DNA from 3 places in the Arthrobacter melezitosi genome. Region 3 is predicted to be linked to each of the others. Evidence: riboswitches for the same ligand, from Rfam matches in the RefSeq annotation. Region 3 holds a riboswitch; each other region holds the start of a gene.
What was found. A riboswitch is a leader RNA that binds a small molecule or an ion and turns the genes downstream of it on or off. The one in region 3 is predicted to bind cyclic di-AMP.

Region 1: linked by a shared signal. The riboswitch ahead of ACX80W_RS00535 (M23 family metallopeptidase) and the one ahead of ACX80W_RS13785 (NlpC/P60 family protein) in region 3 are both predicted to bind cyclic di-AMP.
Region 2: linked by a shared signal. The riboswitch ahead of ACX80W_RS12725 (C40 family peptidase) and the one ahead of ACX80W_RS13785 (NlpC/P60 family protein) in region 3 are both predicted to bind cyclic di-AMP.

What each region holds. Positions count from the first base shown of each region.
Region 1 is NZ_JBTNDJ010000001.1:102,507-106,787, reverse strand. Features, by position in the region: gene ACX80W_RS00540 (diacylglycerol/lipid kinase family protein) at 66-1,097, shown strand; gene ACX80W_RS00535 (M23 family metallopeptidase) at 1,094-1,960, opposite strand; cyclic di-AMP (ydaO/yuaA leader) riboswitch at 1,965-2,188, opposite strand; gene ACX80W_RS00530 (siderophore-interacting protein) at 2,322-3,374, opposite strand; gene ACX80W_RS00525 (ABC transporter ATP-binding protein) at 3,371-4,153, opposite strand; gene ACX80W_RS00520 (FecCD family ABC transporter permease) at 4,230-4,281, opposite strand, start outside.
Region 2 is NZ_JBTNDJ010000012.1:56,569-60,849, reverse strand. Features, by position in the region: gene ACX80W_RS12735 (alpha/beta fold hydrolase) at 1-145, shown strand, start outside; gene ACX80W_RS12730 (NAD-dependent epimerase/dehydratase family protein) at 142-1,125, shown strand; gene ACX80W_RS12725 (C40 family peptidase) at 1,253-2,107, opposite strand; cyclic di-AMP (ydaO/yuaA leader) riboswitch at 2,111-2,283, opposite strand; gene mutM (bifunctional DNA-formamidopyrimidine glycosylase/DNA-(apurinic or apyrimidinic site) lyase) at 2,408-3,379, opposite strand; gene rnc (ribonuclease III) at 3,388-4,083, opposite strand; gene rpmF (50S ribosomal protein L32) at 4,090-4,281, opposite strand, start outside.
Region 3 is NZ_JBTNDJ010000015.1:43,572-47,852, forward strand. Features, by position in the region: gene ACX80W_RS13775 (HNH endonuclease) at 1-61, opposite strand, end outside; gene ACX80W_RS13780 (NlpC/P60 family protein) at 298-1,095, opposite strand; gene ACX80W_RS13785 (NlpC/P60 family protein) at 1,126-1,890, opposite strand; cyclic di-AMP (ydaO/yuaA leader) riboswitch at 1,896-2,049, opposite strand; gene ACX80W_RS13790 (M23 family metallopeptidase) at 2,174-2,893, opposite strand; gene ACX80W_RS13795 (iron-dependent transcriptional repressor DtxR) at 3,328-4,023, opposite strand; gene serC (phosphoserine transaminase) at 4,269-4,281, shown strand, end outside.

The sequences.
Region 1 (4,281 bases), on a different contig from region 3:
CAGCCCGGGTAGGCTCGTGCCAACCCGTGACAGGCGGGGCCCGACAGGCAACCTCGAAGGAACCCATGACCACCACCGACCGTGCCGGCCAGCGGGCCGCGCTGATCCTCAACCCGATCAAGAACACCGGCCAGGACACCCGGGAGATTGTTGAGCGGGTGTCAGCCGAGGAAGGGTGGGAGGCGCCCCTGGTGCTGGAGACCACGGTGGAGGATCCAGGCCACGGCCAGGCCCAGGAGGCGCTGCGCGCGGGGGTGGACGTCGTCATTGCGGCGGGCGGCGACGGCACCGTGCGGTGCGTTGCCGAGGAACTTGCGGGCACCGGCACGGCGATGGCCCTTGTGCCGCTGGGCACCGGCAACCTGCTGGCGCGGAACCTCGACATCCCGGTGGACGACCCGGAAGACGCCGTCGCGACCGCGTTCCACGGCACCGAGCGGAGGATCGACGTCGTTCACGTCACCGTCGACCGCGCGCAGAAGGCCCACGTCTTCCTTGTGATGGCGGGCCTGGGCTACGACGCGGCGATCATGTCCGACACCCGCGACGACCTCAAGGACAAGGTCGGCTGGCTCGCCTACGTCGATGCCGGCATCCGCAACCTTCCGGGAAAGCCGGCGCGGACCACGATCCGCATCGACGGGGGCAGGCCCTTCGACCGCCGGCTGCGCAGCGTCATGGGCGGAAACTGCGGCAAGATCATGGGCGGGCTTGAGATCTTTCCGGGCGCCAAGATCGACGACGGCCTGCTCGACCTGATGACCGTGGCGCCGCAGGGGCGGTTCGGCTGGCTGAATGTGGCGGGCAAGCTGTTCGCCAAGGGCAAGGGGAAGGACCCCTCGCTGGAGTACTACCAGTGCAGCCGGGCCGAGGTGCAGCTCCATGAGCCGCTTGAGGTGCAGCTTGACGGCGACCCGCTGGGCAAGGCGACGCACATGTCCTTCGAGATGAAGCCCGAATCGCTGCGGCTGCGCGTGCCCTACGGGCGCAAGGACCCGGCGATCCCCAACACTCCCTTGCCAGGAGGGGAAGGTCCTCCCCACCGATGGCGGGCCGGCCCTGCTGGGGGAACACTGGAGTCTCCGGCCGCGGCCTAGAGCCAGGGCAGCGGGTCGACCTTCTCGTCGTTGACGAGGACCTCAAAGTGCAGGTGGCACCCGGTGGAGTTCCCGGTGGTGCCCACGGCCCCGATCAGTCCGCCGCGCTCCACCTTCTGGCCCGCGCTCACACCGATGGAGCTGAGGTGGTTGTAGGTGGACTTGAGCCCCTTGCCGTGGTCGATGACCACGCGCTGCCCGCCGCCGTAGGCGTGCCAGCCGGCATCGACGACCACGCCCCCGCCCGAGGCCATCACGGGGGTGCCGCAGGCACCGGCGTAGTCAATGCCGGTGTGGAGCTCGGGTGCGTAGCCGCCGAGCGGGTTCACGCGGTAGCCGAAGGTCGAGGCAACGGTGAGGTTGTCCAGCGGCGCGGCGAGGGTGGCCCCGTCCTCGGCCTTGGTGATGTCGCTTGCGAGGGTCGTGGCCTTGGCTCCGGACTTCGCCATTTGCACCCCGGCCACCCCCTGCCGGGTGAATTCGATCTCCGCGGCGGAGTCGGCGGTGATCGAGGGCAGGGATTCGGCCGCCGCGGCCTGGGTCACCGGGGTGCCGGCCTCCGTCGAGGCGGGAGCGGGGACGGCGCCCATGACCAGGCCGGCACCGACCGCGGCAAGGCCGACGGCGAGGGCTCCGGCCCGCAGGCGCGGAAGGATGCCCGCCGGCGCGGCACCGGCGGCCGCACTGTGGCGAACGTCGCGGCGGCGGGTCGGCTGGGGTTCGGGTGTGGAGCGGAGCGAGCGCCGGGTGGCGATGGCCGGGTCGGCCGAGACCGGGGCGGCGGTCGAGGCCGGGCGTGCTGAGGTGATGCGGGGGACAGCTGCGGACGCGCGGCGGCGTCCGGGCAGGGCCGGGGTGGTCAAGTTCAATACCTCTCTGCGACGCCTGCGAAGTTAGCTGTCGGGTTCGAGCAAGAGTTGACTCGGCCCCACTGCACAGGGCCGGCACCCGCTCTATCCCCGCAAAGGGCAGAAGGGCACCGGTCCGCTGTGTGCGGACAGTTCGATGCAGTGAAGGCTTCACCCCGAAGGCAGCAGAATGCTGTCGGGAAGTGGGTCCTCCGCCCCTGTCATAGGGAGTGTCAGAGCGGTCCGCTGACAGGGTTGGGCGTACGGACCAGGGAAATACACTTAGTTGAGACTTCACGCAAGTTTACTCTTTTAACGCGAAGTTACAATTCCGTTATCCTAGGCCGGGCGTGTCGGCGGCGACACGCCCGGCCTCCTACGCGGATTCGGACCGGCCGCGGCGCCAGTAGCCCATGAAGGCAACCTGTTTCCGGTCGACGCCCACGTCCCGGACGAGGTACCGGCGCAGCTCGCGCACCACCGAGGCCTCCCCCGCGATCCAGGCGTAGAACGGCCGGGTTCCCGCAGGCCGGCCGGCGGCCTGCCCGGCGGCGGCCTCAGCCAGCTGCGGGGTCTCCCACAGGATGCTGCGGTCGACGTCGATCTCTTCCGGCTCCGGCCCGGCCCCGGGTGCGCCCTCCCGGGCAGGGGAGGACCCGGCCAGGACGGCCCAGCCGGGCGGCGGCAGGGCGCGCCGGACCGCCGGGGTGAGGAGCGCGCCGTGTTCACCGCTTCCCCGCACGAGCCAGGTGACCTCCACCGAGGACGCCGTCTCGATGTGCTGGATGTCGGCCGCGTCCGGGACCTCGAGGAAGGCCTGTCCGCCCATTTCCGGCGGAAGGGATTCGAGGATGGCGCAGATCGCCGGCACCGCGGTCTCGTCGCCGGCCAGGAGTACCTGGCCCGCGAGGCCGGGCCGCCACTCGATCCCGCCGTAGGCCTCGGCGGTGGAGCACCGCGCGGCGGCCGCGTTGGGTCCGATGAGGCACACCGCGGCGCCCGGGGCCGCACCGGCCGCCCACAGCGCGGCCGGCCCGGCTTCGCCGTCCTTGTCGAAGTGAAGGACGAAGTCCACATCGATCTCGGGCGACGGGCCGTCGCAGCGGGCGGCCCTCACGGTGTAGGTGCGCATGACGCCGCGCTCGGCCGGGTCCAGGCTCAGCCACTGCTGGTACCAGCCGCCGGCGTTCCCGCGCATGAGCTCGCCGGGCAGGTCCGTGGTGCCGCCGCCCGGGGGCGGGATGATGACCTTGATCCGCAGATCGCAGGTCGGGCCGTTCACGCCGAAATCCCGCAGGCACTCCCCGCCGAAGGTCACCCGCAGGAAGTTGGCGCCGACCCGCTGGACCCTCCGCACCTCGACGTCGAAGGCGAGCACCGGGGGAAGCGCCGGCGCCGTCCGGGCCGGGCGCCGGGTGGTTTCGGTCATGACGCCACCTCCGCGTTTGTGGCGCGGGCCCCGGCGGGGTGGGCGGCGGGGTGGTGGCGGCCCACCGGGACCACCAGGGGGGTGCCGGCGACCGGATCGGCAATGACGGTGCACCGGAGACCGAAGACCTCTTGGACGAGCCCGGGGGTGACGACGGCGGCCGGCGGGCCCTGCGCCGCAAGGCACCCGTCTTTGAGGACGATCAGGTGGTCGGCATAGCGCGCTGCCAGGTTGAGGTCGTGGAGCACCATGGCCACGGTGGTTCCGGAGCGCCGGTTGAGGTCGGTGATCAGGTCCAGCACCTCGATCTGGTGGGCCACGTCGAGGAAGGTCGTCGGCTCGTCCAGGAGCAGGATGTCGGTCTGCTGGGCCAGCGCCAGGGCGATCCACACCCGCTGGCGCTGCCCACCCGAGAGTTCGTCGACGAGGCGGTCCGCGAAGGCGAGCGTGTCGGTCGCCCTCAGCGCCTCGGCCACCGCGGCGTCGTCCTCCGGGGCCCACCGGCGGAACCAGCCCTGGTGGGGGTAGCGTCCCCGGCCGACGAGCTCCGCCACGGTGATGCCCCCGGGCGGGACGGGCGCCTGGGGAAGCAATCCGACGGTGCGCGCCACCGCGCGGGCCGGAAGGGAGCGGATGTCCCTGCCGTCGAGGAGCACCGAGCCGCCGGACGGTTTAAGGAGCCGGGCCAGGCCCCGCAGCAGCGTTGACTTTCCGCTGCCGTTGGCGCCGACGATGACGCTGACCCTGCCGGGCGGCAACACGACGGAGAGCCCGTCCACCACCGTCCGGTCGTCGTAGCCAAGAGTGATGGAGCGCGCCTCAAGCGTGGAGGGCGCTCCCGCGGTGTCAGAAATGTCAGCCTCCCTGGCCGGATCGGTTCACGGATATCAGCAGCCAGAGCAGGACC
Region 2 (4,281 bases), on a different contig from region 3:
TTCCGCCGCGGGGGCAGAGCTCGCGGCTGTCCTCACCGTGGCTGCCCTGCCCGTTGACATCCGGCACAACTCGAAACTCGACCGCGCCAGGATCGCGGCGTGGGCCGACGCGGCCCTGTCCGGCGGCCCCGTCAGCGCCCCATGACCGTCCTGGTCACCGGGGCCAGCGGCCTCCTCGGCGGCACGGTGGCCGCCCTGCTCCTGGCGCAGGGCACGCCGGTGCGCACCTTCCAGCGCAGGCCCTCGGGCGTGGCGGGCGCGCAGGACGAACTCGGCTCGCTCACCGACCCCGCGGCGGTCGCACGGGCCACCGACGGCGTCGAGGCCGTGATCCACCTCGCCGCAAAGGTCTCCTTCACCGGCGACCCGGCCGACTTCGAAGCGGTCAACGTCGAAGGCACCCGCTTGCTCCTCACCGCCGCCCGGGACGCCGGCGTTCCCGACGTCGTCTTCGTCTCATCGCCCTCGGTGGCCGCCGACGGCACCTCGTGCGCCGGTGCGGGCGCCGCCCCGGCGGCACCGGAGCTCGCGCGGGGCGACTACGCCCGGACGAAGGGGCTGGCCGAACTGCTTGCGATCGGTATGTCCGGCCCCGGCTTCCGGGTGGCCGCCATCCGCCCACATATTGTCTGGGGGCCCGGGGACACCCAGCTGGTCGAGCGGGTCCTCGCCCGGGCCAGGGCCGGACGGCTTCCCGTCCTCGACCAGGGCACTGCGCTGGTCGACACGACCTATATCGACAATGCGGCATCGGCCATCGTGGCGGCCCTGCGCCGGATCGGGCACGTGCACGGCAGGGCGCTGGTCGTGACGAACGGCGAGCCGCGCCCGATCGGCGAGCTGATCGCCGGAATCTGCACCGCCGGTGGCGTGCGGCCCCCGCGGTGGAGCGTTCCCGGCGGTGTGGCCCGGGTTGCCGGGTCGATTGTGGAAAGGGCATGGCGCCGTTCCGGATCGGCCCAGGAACCCCCCATGACCCGCTTCCTGGCCGAGCAGCTCTCGACGGCGCACTGGTACGACCAGCGGGAGACCCGCAGGCTCCTGGCGTGGGCCCCGGCCGTGTCGATCGAGGAGGGCCTGGCGCGGCTCGCCGCGCACTACCAGCCCCTGCGCCTGCCCTCCTAGCCGGGCTCTCCTCCCCCACCGAACCCGGCTGGAGCACGGGCCGTTCGAGCGGCGAACCATCGGTGGATGCAGAAAAGGCCGGTGTCCTCGAGGGACACCGGCCTTTTCTGCGGGATCAGCCGTGCTCTTAGCCGGCGGTGTAATAACCGTCGACCGGCATGGCACTCACGTCGTGCACGAGGGTGCCCTGCGAGGGGTTCAGCGCGCTGACCATCTTGCCGTTGCCGAGGTAGATCCCGACGTGGCTTCCACCGTTCTGGCTGACCAGGTCGCCCGGCTGCGGGTTGGCGGTCGGGGTCAGGGCGGCGAACTGCGACCAGGTGGTGCGGGGCAGGTCGATGCCGTGCTGGGCGTAGACCCACTGGACGAAGCTCGAGCAGTCCCACATGCCGAAGCCGGTGCCGCCGAAGACGTAGCCGGAGCCGACGCCCTGCAGGGCGGTGCCGACGATGCCGCTGGTTGCGGCGGCGCCGATGACGCGCATGCCGTTGCCCTGGCTGCTGATGCCCATCGGATTGGTGCTTGTCGCGGCGGTCTGGGCCGGCGCGGCCTGCGGAGCAGGGGCGAAGGCCGGGACAGCGGTGGCGGGCTGCGGAGCAGCAGCTACGGCGCTACCGGAGAGAACGATGGTCTGGCCCGGGTGGATGACGGTTGCCCAGCCCATGCCGTTCGCGGCGAAGATGGCGTCGAGGCTGACGCCGTACTGGCCGGCGATGCTTCCGAGGGTGTCACCCGCTACAACGGTGTGCGAGGTAGCCGATGCGGCGGGCGCCGCCACCTGCGAAGCCGGAGCGACCTCGATCTCGCCGGCGGCGTTCGCCGGGAGGGTTGCGCCGAGCATGATGCCCGACGCCGCGACGATGACTGCTGCCGGGCGTCCTGCTACGCCTGCGGTTGCAGCGACGGCGCGGCTTGCGGTCTTGAGGGGGTTGGTGCGGACCGGGGTGGCCCGGTGGCGCGCGATTGTACGGTTCTTGGACATTACGTAGCCTCTCCCGATGCCTGCGGAGTTAGCTGTCGGGTTCGGATGGGACACCCGGGCGCACCGGATCATCTCCCCAGATGATGTCCGTGCCGCGCCTTAACCCCTAGGACTCTTATCAAGAGCCCGCTATCGGTTCCCCCGCCCCTGTCGGAAAAGTTATGCGAACGGTCCTTCTGTCACCGACAGGGTTAGGCAGTCTGACGAAGGGCGCCGGTCCATGATGGCCCGGCGCGCGCTTAACGCTACCTGCGCCCCCCGGAATTGTCACATTCCGATCACGGCCGGTAAACGTTGTAACTACCAGCGGCCATTGCGTGGTACAAGCTGGCACCGCGGGCAGCTGTAGGAGGAGCGGTTCATGAAGATATCGCGGCGGATCCGCGCCTCGCGGCCCTCGGCCAGGCACCGGCGGCAGGGCTCCCCCGCACGGCCGTAAGCGTTGAGGGAGCGTTCGAAGTAGCCCGAGCTTCCATTGACGTTCACGTAGAGCGAATCGAAGCTGGTTCCGCCGGCCTCCAGGGCCCGTTCCATGACCGATCGTGCCTCCTCGACGAGCCGGAAGGACTCAGGCCGGCGGAGGGTGTCGGTGGGGCGGGCGAAGTGCAGGCGTGCGGCCCACAACGCTTCGTCGGCGTAGATATTGCCGATGCCGGAAATCAGCGATTGGTCGAGGAGGGCGCGTTTGATGCCGGTGCGGCGGGCCCGCAGCCGGGAGTGGAAGGCATCGAAGGAAAAGGCGGGGTCCAGGGGGTCGCGGGCGATGTGGGCGGCCTGGCGCGGGATCAGCGGCAGGGCGCCTTCTCCCCTGCCGCCGGGAAGTCCGTCTTCTGTCGGTTCGAGCTCCGCGAGGAACATTCCCCCGAAGATCCGCTGGTCGACGAAGCGCAGTTCGGAGGGGAACTCCCCGCCGGTTTCGCCGCGGGCGGGAGAGAGGACGAGGCGGATCCGAAGGTGCTTTTCGTCGGGAAGCCCGGAATCCTTCACCAGGAGCTGCCCGCTCATGCCGAGGTGGGCCATCAGCGCGGTGCGGGGGGCGTTTCCCGTTGCTCCTTCCCCGCCCGGGGGAAGGAGCGGCATCCAGAGAAACTTGCCGCGCCGCACCACATCGGCGACGTGGGTGCCGGCGAGCCGCTGCTGGAGGTCATTCGGGCCGCCGGGGTGCCGGCGTGTGGAGCGGGGGTCGAGGATCTCGGCGGCTTCGATGGTGCGGCCGGCGGCCCAGCGCGCGAGCCCCCGCCGCACCACCTCGACTTCGGGAAGTTCGGGCACCCGGAACCCTAGCTGCCGTCCAGCGGCTCGGCTCCGCGCAGGATCTTCCACGACGAGGCGGCGGCGGCCTGTTCGGCTTCCTTCTTCGAGTGCCCGGCGCCGGTGCCGTAGGGGGTTCCGCCGATCACCAGGAGCGCCTCGAACGAGCGGGCATGGTCGGGGCCGGTGCCGGTCACCTGGTAATCGATGGTGCCGAGCCGGCGCGCTGCGGCGGTCTCCTGGATGCGGGTCTTCCAGTCGGTGCCCTCACCGAGCACCTCGGAATCGCGCAGCAGCGGACCGATCAGCCGCATCACCATCGCCTGGGCCGTCTCAATGCCGTGGCTGAGGTAGGCGGCGCCGATGACGGCTTCCATGGTGTCGGCCAGGATGGAGGACTTGTCGCGCCCGTTGGTCAGCTTCTCGCCCTGCCCGAGCAGGATGTGCTGACCGAGGTCGAGGCTGCGCGCCACCCCGGCCAGGGCACGGGTGCTGACTACCGCGGACCTGCGCTTGGCGAGGTCTCCCTCGGAGAGGTCGGGATTGTCGCGGTAGAGCGCATCCGTCACCGAGAGCCCAAGCACCGAGTCCCCAAGGAACTCGAGCCGCTCGTTCGTGGGGATGCCACCCTGTTCGTACGCATACGACCGGTGGGTCAGGGCAAGACGAAGCGTCCCGGCATCGATATCGACGCCGAGACGCTTGGTCAGGTCTTCCTTGGACACGCCTGGTTAGACGTCGGCTACCTTGCGGCCCTTGTACTCAAGGAACAGCGGGGTGCCGGCGGAGTCGGTTACAACCTTGGCCTGGTGGGCAAGGCTGTAGGTGACGCGGCCGTTCTCAACGGTCTTGACCAGTTTGGGGGCGGTTGCCTTCCACTGGGACCGGCGTGCGCGTGTATTCGCGCGGGACATTTTCCGCTT
Region 3 (4,281 bases):
CGCGGCGGAATGTCACAACCGCCAGCGGCTCGAATCCTGCATTCAAAACGAGAGTGCGCATGCGCATGCCTCTTTGCGGACTATGTCCCGCTGCCGGCTGCCACCCCGGATGTTCGGGATAAGTTCTACGGATTAACAATGCTAGGGTAGCGGCCCCGCGCCCGGGCGGGAATATGGAGTTCCCGTGGGCGGGTTCGAAAGCACCCGCACTCCGCCGCCGCAATGCGGGACGGAATCCTGTTAACGAACGACGGGCCGGCAGGTTTCCCTGCCGGCCCGTCGTTGTAAATGCTTGGATCAGCCGCCGACGCGGATGAACACCGGGCCCGAGCCGAGCTGGGCCGGTGCGATGACGGTGCTGTTGCCGTTGAACCCGCCGTGGACGGCCTGGCCGCCGCCGATGTAGACAGCGATGTGGGCCATGCCCATGCCGCCGTCGGCGTAGTAGATCAGGTCGCCGGGGATGGCTTCGCCGGCGCTGACGGTGCGGCCCAGGGAGAGGTATCCGGCCGGCCAGCCGTGGAAGTTGATGCCCGCTGCGGCGAGGGCGTTGCTGGCCAGGCGGGTGCAGTCCTGCCGAACGCCGAGCTGGGCCTTGGCCGCGGCGGCGATCGTGGCTGCCTTGCCGGAGGAAGCCACAGGAGCAGGGGCCGGGGCTGGCGCAGGTGCAGGTGCCGCTACCGCCGCGAGCTTCACGACAGGGGCGGCCGGGGCGGCGACGGCGGGAGCGGCCGGGGCGGCCACGGGTGCCGGCGCTGCCACGGGGGCCGGGGCCGGAGCCTGGACGACGACCGGCTTGGCGACGGCCTTGACGGGGGTGCGGTTGAACGCAACCTTGGCGTTGACGTCGGCGACGACGGTGGCGGCCGGTGCGGTCACCTCAAGCGTCGAGGTGAACGACTCGCGCTCGGGCTGGAGGTCGGCGGCGTTCGCCGCGACGCCGGAGGTGAGGACGAGACCCGAGGCGGCCGCGACGACGGCGGCCTGGCGGCCCATGCCGCCGGCGTTGTCACTGACGGCCTTGGCGAGGGAGGTGAGGGTGGCCGAACGCTGCGCTTCCCCGCGGTGGCGGGCAATTTGGGCGCGATTAGACATGGGAGATCTCCAGAAGGTGTTGGAAGGGTTCTAGCGAACGCGGACGAAGCTTGCGCCGGGCAGGTCCGACAGGGAGTGCAGACCGGTGTTCATGCCGTTGAGGCCACCGGAGATGACCTGTCCGTTGCCGACGTAGATGGCGACATGGCCGCCGGTGATGACGAGGTCGCCGGCCGCGGGGCTTCCGACAACGTCGCCGTACTGGAAGAACTGGCCGGGAGCGAGGTCACCAACGGCCTTTCCGACCGAGCGGAGGGCCTTCTCGACCATGGCGGTGCAGTCCTGCGCGACACCGATCTGGGAGTAGGCGGAGGCGACCAGCGCGGCACCGACGCCGGAGGACGGAACCTCGGGCTTCGGGGCGGGCGCAGCCACGGCGGCGGTCTGCACGGCGGCCTGCACGGCAGCGGGTGCGGCGGGGGCCGGTGCCGCTACTGCAGGCCGGACGGCGGGCGCGGCGGGTGCCGGAGCGGGGGCCTGTACGACGACGGGGGCGGGGGCGACGGCCACGGCCTCCCGCTCGAAGGAGACAGCGGCGGTGGCTGCGGCGCTGACGGCCGCGGTTTCCGGGGCGGTCACGCTCAGCGAGGAGGAGGACTGGACCTCGCGCTCGGCGGTCGAGGAGCCGTGGGCCGGCAGGCCTGCGGCGAGGACGAGGCCCGAGGCGGCGACGACAACGGCGGCCTGGCGCCCGACTGAGCCGGCATTCGAAGAGACGGCCTTGGAGAGTGCCGTCAGCGGATTCGCAGGAACCTGGGCGGCCCGGTGGCGACCCAGAGCAGAGTTATTGGACACGTTAAATTGCCTCTCCCAATGCCTGCGAGGTGAGCTGTCGGATTCGGATGGGAGTCACCCGGCCGCTGAGTAATTCAGCGACTTAACCCCAAGGATTTCTTGCGAAACCCAAAAATTGGTTCCCCCGCCTCTGCCATGCGAATTGTGCGGACGGACCCCAGGCAATGGCAGAGCTAGGCGATTTGCTTGAGGGCGCCGGATCTATAACGATTCGGCACGAGTAGAACCGTACCTCACATGTATCACAATTGTCACATTCAGATCACGACAGGTGTGTCGGAAGTTAAAGCCACGCCATTGGATCGACCGGGCGGCCGCTGATCAGCACCTCGAAATGGAGGTGGCAGGCGGTGGAGGAACCCGTGCTGCCGCTTGCACCGACCGGGGCGCCAGGGTGGAGCCGGTCCCCCTCAGCCACCTCGAGCGAGGCGAGGTGGTTATAGGTCGTCTCAAGGCCGTTGCCGTGGTCGAGGACAACCCGGTTGCCTCCGCCGTACGGATGCCATCCGGCGGAGACGACAGTCCCCTCGGCCGCGGCCCGGACCTCCGTGCCGCAGGGGGCGCTGAAGTCCTGCCCCGAGTGGAACTCGCCGTCCAGGCCCGTCATCGGGCTCACCCGATAACCGAATGCCGAGGTGCCCTGCAGGGACTCCAGCGGCGCACTCAGCACGCCCTTTACGCCCAGCGGGGCGGCCCGGCCGTCGGAGGCGGCGACGATCGCCTTGAGTTGGGTGTCGAAGTCCTGGGATCCGCCGAGGGGAATCGGGGAGAAGCTGAGGCTGGCGGAGGTGGGTGCCTGGACCTCGAGCCGCGGAGCAGGGTTCCCTGCGGCCGAAGCCGACGTGCCGGCCGCCGTGGTGGGCAGGGCCGCCGTCAACACAAGCCCCGAGACGGCCGCGGTCATCGCGAGCTTCTGGCTGACCCTGCGCAAGGAGCCGATGCGCCGCGCGCTGCGGCGGCGTCGGCGCAGCGCGTGCGCATCCTGCGGACGAGGTGTTGGCATGGCGGTCTCGGCACGGCGGCGGCCCGATACCCGGTGTTTCGGCAATTTGTCCCCTTTCACTGCCGGTGGCCTGCCCGACACCGGGCAGGCAGCACCCGGGGCGCCGCATGGACGGCCGCGGCCCGGGTTGAAATGCTTCGCGCTTCCCCGCGCCTGCGCCGATGGCGGGCACCTCCCCGCGGAGTGCTGTGCGGGGACAGGGAACGATCGGGAACAGTCTCACAGCAGGAGGCCCCAGCGGCAAAACCGGCGCGGCACGGTGCAGGGCCCGGGCCGGAATCCCGGGCCACGGCGGCGCGCCGGGGCGCTCAGGCGCAGGGGCGCTTAGGTGCAAGAACCGCTCACGCGGAGGCGTTCAGGTGACGGCACCGCTTAGGCGACGGCGACGAAGACGCAGGAACCGCTCAGGCGATGGCGCTCAGGCGCAGGGGCGCTCAGGCGACGGCGACGAAGACGTGCGCGGCGACCTCGGGCGGCAGCTCGAGCGCCCCCTCGACGCCGGGCACCCGGACCGAGACGTATCCGCCCACCGACTCGAGGCTGAGTGAGGCTCCGGGGCGCAGGCCGCCCTCGGCCAGCTGGGAGAGCAGCTCCGGATCCACCTGGATCGGCTCGGCGAGGCGCAGCAGGGTGACCGTGGAGCCCGGCCGGTACTCGTCCATGGCGGCCAGCAGCGTCGTCGCGCCGTCGGCCGCCGGCTCCGACGCCACTCCTCCAATGGCCTCCAGCCCGGGGATCGGGTTGCCGTAGGGCGACTGGGAGGGCTGCCCCAGCAGTTCGTAGAGCCGCCGTTCGACCCGCTCGCTCATCACGTGTTCCCAGCGGCAGGCTTCGTCGTGCACGTAGGCCCAGTCAAGCCCGATGACATCGCTCAGCAGCCGCTCGGCGAGCCGGTGCTTGCGCATGACTCCGGTGGCGCGGCGCCGGCCGAGTTCGGTCAGTTCGAGGTGCCGGTCCCCGGAAACGACGACGAGCCCGTCGCGTTCCATCCGCCCGATGGTCTGGGACACCGTCGGACCGGAGTGGCGCAGCCGTTCGGCGATGCGCGCCCGCAGGGCGACGATGTTCTCTTCCTCGAGCTCAAGGATGGTCCGCAGGTACATCTCGGTGGTATCGATGAGATCCGTCATAACCGTTCGGCTCCTAGGTACGGCGCAGTGCGGGGCAGGTAAGGAATGCGCGTGGTGCAGCACGTCCGGGTGGGGCCGACGCGTCCCTCTGCCCCCTCAGGTTAACCCATGCGCCGCCGGCCGCGGCAATCCGGCCGGGGCCCGGGGCCGGCGGCGTGCGGGACTTCACAAATAACCCGGCGCCCCGGTCCTGGGGCAGAATGAGGCGCGTTGCCTTACGTACCCACGATCCGCACGGAGGACGAGTGAGCGAGCCCT